2 regions of the Pseudoduganella sp. GW821-FHT11H04 genome follow, and region 1 is predicted to be linked to the other one. Evidence: riboswitches for the same ligand, from Rfam matches in the RefSeq annotation. Region 1 holds a riboswitch; the other holds the start of a gene.
What was found. Region 1 has a riboswitch for glycine ahead of gcvT (glycine cleavage system aminomethyltransferase GcvT). Riboswitches for the same ligand answer to the same signal wherever they lie in the genome.
Positions count from the first base shown of each region.

Region 2: another riboswitch for glycine. It lies ahead of AC1RTP_RS17910 (hypothetical protein); the one in region 1 lies ahead of gcvT (glycine cleavage system aminomethyltransferase GcvT).

Region 1 covers NZ_JBXARE010000002.1:546,417-550,019, reverse strand. Annotated here, with positions in the region: gene AC1RTP_RS06300 (hypothetical protein) at 196-363, shown strand; gene AC1RTP_RS06295 (ATP-dependent Clp protease proteolytic subunit) at 419-979, opposite strand; partial or broken gene AC1RTP_RS06290 (transposase) at 1,144-1,287, shown strand; glycine riboswitch at 1,416-1,501, shown strand; glycine riboswitch at 1,508-1,612, shown strand; gene gcvT (glycine cleavage system aminomethyltransferase GcvT) at 1,662-2,780, shown strand; gene gcvH (glycine cleavage system protein GcvH) at 2,827-3,207, shown strand; gene gcvP (aminomethyl-transferring glycine dehydrogenase) at 3,273-3,603, shown strand, end outside.
Region 2 covers NZ_JBXARE010000008.1:13,698-17,300, forward strand. Annotated here, with positions in the region: gene AC1RTP_RS17905 (C39 family peptidase) at 1-559, opposite strand, end outside; gene AC1RTP_RS17910 (hypothetical protein) at 569-1,213, opposite strand; glycine riboswitch at 1,368-1,462, opposite strand; gene AC1RTP_RS17915 (DUF2868 domain-containing protein) at 1,615-3,021, shown strand; gene AC1RTP_RS17920 (DUF3482 domain-containing protein) at 3,018-3,603, shown strand, end outside.

The DNA of each region.
Region 1 (3,603 bases):
TTGTCGCAGATTCTTTCCATATGGCAATACCCGAACACAAAGAATCTGCAAATATTTACGGCAATGTAGTCAAACTGTTGAGCACGCACCACGAGGGTGCAGGACTAGTCCTACAAAGTGTTAAGTTGCATGCCGATTCACGTTTACTATTACACAAAGCATCATGAAGTTCCCATCCTTCAGAAAGGAACCATCATGAAATCCAAGCAGAAATCGAGCAAACAGAGCTCAAGTTCCGGCACCCGCCAGAGCGCCGACCAGGGCTCGCGTTCGGGCGCACAGCCGGCCAACCAGCAATCCGACACTGGCCGCCAGGCCAAGACGGACAAGAAGAACCCTTCAAGCCGTAGCGGCAATCGATAAATGAGGGGGCTTTACGCGATGGGGCCCGGGAGCATGCTTCCGGGCCCTTGCTGTTTCAGATGTTGGTGACGCGCTTGCCCTTTGGCGGCTTGAAGTCGGCGACCTCGTTGACCAGGCCGACTTTGGCTGCTTCCGGCGCTGTCAGGTGCAGATCCGAATAGGCGTGGATGTTCCAGTGTTCTTCGGTCAAATGCACGTATTTGCGCAGGATGGATTCGGTGCGGGCATCGTCGGCCTGCAAGCCTTCCACGATGATGCGCAGGGCGTCGGGCCGGGCGCCATGCGGTGCGCTGGCGTGCGATTTGTGCACCATGAAGCGCGCCGTCTCGCTGGCATAACGCTCGTCGCCCGACAGGAACAGGATCACCGCAATCGACGCCACCGCCCCACCGTTGTAGGTGATGATCTTGATAGGCAGGTTGCGCAGGTAGTTGTGCAGGCAGAGGCCGTCGCTGACGTAGCCGCCGTTTGACTGGAGCAGGATATGGGCGGTCTCGATGCCGTCCTCCGTCATGTCGGCCACCGCATCGAACACACGGTGCACCATATCGCTGTTCACGTCACCGGACAAGGTGAACCACGCTTCCGTATCTCGTTTTTGCTTTTCTTCGCTCATGGTCGCTCCACTTATGGACATGGATGTTGGAGCCATTCTAGCGCAGACAGGAGCGATGTTACGTCCGCATTACCCCTCCAGAACATCCTCAAGCCTCCTTGCCAATATAGTTTTCCCCATCCAGCGCGACAACTCCTCCTGCGTCGCATCTTCAATCCGCCGCCTTCCAGAGGAAAAATTATCCGTCGATAAGGAACAAGCTGTGGGACGGAGCTTTGTGGTCACCTTCATATTTCGCAGGTAGTTGCGATGGGGCGCCAAGTGCAGCGATCCGGCAATATATCCAACAGCAACAATCGCCGCACTAACGCAAGGTGGAGGATTGGAGCGCGAACCTCATTCTGCGGCCCATGCCGCGCCCCTTGGACCAGCAAGCCTGCGTCAAGTTCCCGCCCCACCTAAGATTGACTTTATTGCCCTCCTGTCATATAGTCCCAAGTCTTGATCGGGAGAGACCAGCGAACGCTGGCGCCGAAGGGGCATTACCCAGAAACTCTCAGGCAAAAGGACCGAACAAGGGCCCAAACGGGCTAAAACTCTGGAGAGCGGCCCGCCATGGCGCGGGGCCCACCGAAGGGGCGTGCGGGATTACCTTCCCGTTATCTCTCAGGTACCAAGGACAGAGGGGTAGGCGTAATCATGTTTACGTTTATTAACCCCTATTCTCTGCCCTGAGGTATCAATGTCGCTCAAAGCAACCCCACTGAACAATGCTCACCGTGCCCTCGGCGCCCGTATGGTCGACTTCGGCGGCTGGGACATGCCTGTCAACTACGGCTCCCAGATCGAAGAGCACCACGCCGTGCGCACCGACGTCGGCATGTTCGACGTGGCCCACATGTGCGTCGTTGACATCAAGGGCGCCAACGTACGCTCCTTCCTGCGCGGCCTGGTCGCCAACAACGTCGACAAGCTGCAGGTGTCCGGCAAGGCGCTGTACTCCGCCATGCTGAACCCTGAAGGCACTGTCATCGACGACCTGATCATCTACTTCATCAACGAAGACTGGTTCCGCCTGGTGGTCAACGCCGGCACCGCGGAGAAAGACATCGCCTGGATGGAGAAGCAGAACGCAGCCACCAACGCCGGCCTGACCATTACCCAACGCCGCGACGGCGCCAACGCCATGGCCCTGATCGCCGTGCAAGGCCCGAACGCCCGCGCCAAGGTATGGGAAGTCATCCCACAGGCTAAAGAAGCCACCGCCGAAATGAAGCCATTCAACGTTGCCCTGGTTCCAGGCACCGCCTTCGGTGAAGCCATGGTTGCCCGCACCGGCTACACCGGTGAAGATGGTTTCGAAATCGGCGTGCCTGCTGAACAGGCAGAAGCACTGTGGAACGCCCTGAACGCAGCCGGCGTGAAGCCAGCTGGCCTGGGCGCACGCGACACCCTGCGCCTGGAAGCCGGCATGAACCTGTACGGCCAGGACATGGACGAAACCGTGAACCCGCTGGACGCCGGCCTGGCATGGACCATCGACCTGGTCTCCGAGCGCGACTTCATCGGCAAAGCAGCCCTGCTGGCAAAAGGCCAGAACGCACAATTCGTCGGCTTGATCCTGCGTGAAAAAGGCGGCGTGCTGCGCGCCCACCAGAAAGTCATCGCCGCCAACGGCGAAGCAGGAGAAATCACTTCCGGCACCTTCTCCCCGACCATGCAGCAGGCAATCGCACTGGCGCGCGTGCCGATGGGCGTGAACGTGGGCGACACCGTGCACGTGGAAATCCGCGACAAGAAGCTGGCCGCCACCGTCGTGAAGCTGCCTTTCGTCCGTAACGGTAAAATCCTGGTTGCTTAAGCCAGATTGAGCACAAATAAACAATAACCTTAGCCTTGGAGCCAACATGAGCAACATTCCAGCAGACCTGAAGTACACCGAGTCCCACGAGTGGGTACGCGCTGAAGCGGACGGCACCGTTACCGTCGGCATCACCGAATTCGCGCAAGAAGCCCTGGGCGACATCGTGTTCGTCGAGCTGCCAAAAGTCGGCGCCTCCTTCACCGCCGGCGACGACGCCGCCGTGGTGGAATCGGTGAAAGCCGCTTCCGACATCTACGCCCCGGTATCGGGCGAAGTGGTCGCAGTGAACGACGCCGTGACCGGCGCGCCTGAGTCGATCAACGCCGACGCTTACGCGAACTGGCTGTTCAAGATCAAGCCTAGCGATGCCAACGCCATCAACGGCCTGCTGGACGCAGCTGCTTACGGCAACGTCGCACACTAATTCCTGCATTACCGGGCCCGCCATGCGCGGGCCCTTTTGACATTCTGGCCAAGAGATTTCCCACCATGACCCGCACCAGCCTGACCCAACTTGAAGCCCGCGATGCATTCATCGCCCGCCACATCGGCCCGGAAGCCGCAGAACAGCAAGAAATGCTGGACGTGCTCGGCTACGCAACCCGCGCCGCCCTGATCGATGCCATCGTCCCACCTGGCATCCGCAACAAGAGCGCCCTGCCACTGGGCCAGTTCACCCAGCCGCTGCCGGAAAACGAGGCGCTGGCCAAGCTGAAAGGCATCGCCTCCAAGAACAAGGTGCTGAAATCCCTGATCGGCCAGGGCTACTACAACGCCCACACCCCGGGCGTGGTACTGCGTAACATCTTCGAAAACCCAG
Region 2 (3,603 bases), on a different contig from region 1:
GTGTGTGCGTCCAGTTATGGTCGTACGCGCTGACTGCGGAAGCGAACGTGCGGTAAGTCTGCCCCTCGCCAGGCCATGGATTCATGATGTAGATGTAGTTGGTGCCGTTGTACGTTTCATACCCGCGTCCCACCATGATATGTCCGCCACCGTTGGTCCAACCGTAGCGGATCACGAAAGGGCGGTTGCCATTGATTTCAGTGACCACCGAATTCCACGACAGGTAGTTGTTGATCGCGGTATTCGGCACCCCCCATGCGGACAGGATGTTCTGCACGCTGCCCGAGGTGCCGTACATGCTGTTCGGCCGGTTCGCGTAGCTGTTCCAGTCGAAAGTGCTGTTGCCGCAGGCGTAGTTGATGCCGTAGGCCCAGTTCACGATCTGGCACTGGCTTGGCGTCTTGCTGTAGAAGTTCAGGACAGCCTTGCTGGAGCCGGCCCAGCACCATTGGCTATGCTCCTGCGTCACCAGCGGGACGTTCAGCGTGCGCCATTGTGCGAAAGCGGAGGGCAGGGCGAGCACCAGCGCGGCGGCCGCCAGAGTTTTTGCGATGTTCATGGACTCTCCTTAGCGGAATGCTTCGATATTGGCTTTGACTGCGGCCCGCAGCGGCTCCAGCAGCTCGGCGCCTTCGACCAACTGGTTGCCGGCCTTCTTCATCAGCAGCGATTCGCGCGCGGAGTGCAGGGGGGCGAACCTGGCGTGGTCCACTTCCAGGAAATCCGAACGCGCCTGGTAGATGCGGATGAAGCGCAGGTTGGAGCGCGCGCTGTTGCCGTGGGCTGCCATCGCGGCGTCAACGTCTTTTGCCAGTACCGATGCGCCGTAGGCGACGGTCTCGTAGCGGCCATTCACCTGCTGCACGGTCGCAAGGCCAATCGGCTTGCCGTGCAGCGAAATGATAAAACGCCATTCGCCGGTGGGCTTGGCCAGGGACGGCAGGTCGCCCCGCGCCAGAAGCTCTTTCGGGTCGATGGTGTAGACCTCGAAGCCGCCGCTGACTGTGGCCTGTTTCAGGTCGCCGACGTCGGTGACATCGAGCGGGAAGTCCACCGGCGCGCTGCCGGGGCGAAGCGCCTGCTGGTGTTCGGCGAATTGCGACAGGCCGCGTTTAGCTGCCTGCAGTGCCGCGCCGTTGTCTGCTTTTGCCAGGAACGGGGCGGCCATCACGGCTGCGCAGGCAATGCGCAGCCAGAGTCGATGCGTATGCATGTGACTACTCCTCTGAAGGTTGATCAGATAATTTTTGAGTACGAGGTGTGATGCCCCCTCTGTGCTGGACCTGAGAGTTTCACAGGCATGGGCTGCCTGCTTGCTCCTTCGGTGCGCCAGCCTTGCGGCGCTGGCGGCTCTTCAGAGTTGTGAAAACGCGCGACCGGTCCTTTGGCCTGAGAGATTCGGGGGGCGACTTGCTCCTTCGGCGTTGTCCGTGGGTGGGACAAACTCTCCCGATCGCGCGGCCGGCATGCACCGGCAGCCAAATCAGGATAGCCCATGCCTTGATACAAATTCAATTGTGTTCAAGCGTTCGTTGCATTTTCGCAAAAAGGCAGTGGTGGTACACTCCGGTGCATGAATGCAATCATTCTTGCTGCCGTCTGCCTGGAGGGCCAATGAACGAGAAGACCGCTCGTGTCATCCTGCTAGTCAAGGCGATCGAAGAGGCCGACCAGCAGAAGGAAGTGCTGACCGACGATGACCGTAAATTCGCCAGCCGCACGGCGCGCGAACTGGCGCACTGGCAGGCCGCGGAGAGCCGCACCGCCGCCACGCTGCCCAACTTCCTTTATCACCGCGCGGAACAATTACTCAAGCGCCTGGCGTCGCGTTACAAGCTCTTTTCGAATATTGCGAAAGGCCGTAGCGGATTGTGGGGCGCCAGTTGGCTGCTGCCACTGGTGGCGCTGGTCGTGGGCAGCATGGCGGAACGATTCAGCAATGCGCATCGCGTTGACCTGCTGTCGTTTCCACTCCTGGGGATCATCGCCTGGAATCTGCTGGTCTACCTGTTAATTGTCGTTTGGGCTTTGCTGCCCACGCGCCGCGCCGGCCTGCGGCGCGGTCTCGCTAATCGTATGGGCCTGGGCAAAAGCCATTTGTCGCGCCGCTTGCCGCATGCCCTGTCAGCCGGCGTGCTGCAATTCATGGTGGACTGGGCGCGCCAGGGTGTGCGGCTGAACATGGCCCGCATCGCACGCATCCTGCACTGGTCGGCCGCGGCATTTGCGTTGGGCGCCGTCTTGTCGCTGTACTCGCGCGGCATCGTCGAACAATATGCAACCGGCTGGGAAAGCACCTTCCTCAATGCCAGCCAGGTACACGAATTGCTATCGCTTATATTCAAGCCTGCCGAACAACTATTGGGCTTACAGGGCTTTTCGTTGGCCGAAGTGCGCTCCCTGCAGAATTGGCGCCGGGCACAACCCGGGAACGGCGCGCGCTGGGTGCACCTGTATGCGGCAAGCCTGTTTTTATACGTAGTCGGACCGCGCATGGTACTCGGTCTTCTGGCCGCCTTGCGCGTCATGCTTCTGCGGCACCGCTTCCCGCTGGACCTGGACCAGCCATACTTCCATCAGTTATCGGTCGCGGCCGGAGGCGAACCTGGGCTGCTGCGCGTGCTGCCCTACAGCCTCACTGTGGACGAAGCGCGCGGCAAGGGACTGGATGCGGTGGCGCAGGAACTGCTGGGCGAGCAGGCCCGCGTGCGCCTGCTGCCGCCAGCAGCCTATGGCAGCGAAGCGCCGCCGCTGGAGGCTGGCGACGGCGTGACCAATGCCGTTTTGTTCGGTATTGCCGCAACGCCGGAGCAGGAAAACCATGGGGCTTTCCTCGCTGCCTTTGGACATGGCAAGCGCGTGGTGGCGCTGCTTGACCAATCGGCCGTGGCGGCGCGCATGGACGCAAGCCGCCTTAGTGAACGTATCGAATTGTGGCGCGAGTTCTGCATCCTGCATGGCGCCGAGCCGAAGGTGGTGGATCTGCTGGCGCCCGAAACAGTCAATGGAGGCGCGGCATGAGCGGGAATCCCGTCACGATCCAGCTGGCGCTGGTCTCTCACACCAATAACGGCAAGACCACGCTGGCGCGCACCTTGCTCGGCAGCGATGTTGGCGAAGTGCGCGATGCGGCCCATGTAACGACTTTCGCCGAATCCCACATGCTGATGGCGACGCCGCACGGCGACCGCCTGCTGCTGTGGGATACGCCGGGCTTTGGCGATTCCATGCGCCTGATGAAGCGCCTGGCCATGACCGGCAACCCGATTGGCTGGTTCCTGCGCGAAGTGCTGGACCGCTACCGCGACCGCCCGTTCTGGCTTAGCCAGCAAGCCTTGCGCGCCGCGCGCGATGAGGCCGACGTGGTGCTGTATCTGGTCAACTCGACCGAGGTACCTGCCGATGCCGGCTACATCCCGGCCGAGATGCGCATTCTCGACTGGCTGGGCAAGCCGGTGCTGGTGCTGCTTAACCAGATGGGCCCCCCGCGCCCGCTGCCCGAAGAAAAGGCGGAGCTGCTGCGCTGGAAAGAGTTCATGCTGCAGTTCGGCCAGGTGCGCGAAGTGCTTCCGCTGGATGCCTTCGCCCGTTGCTGGGTACATG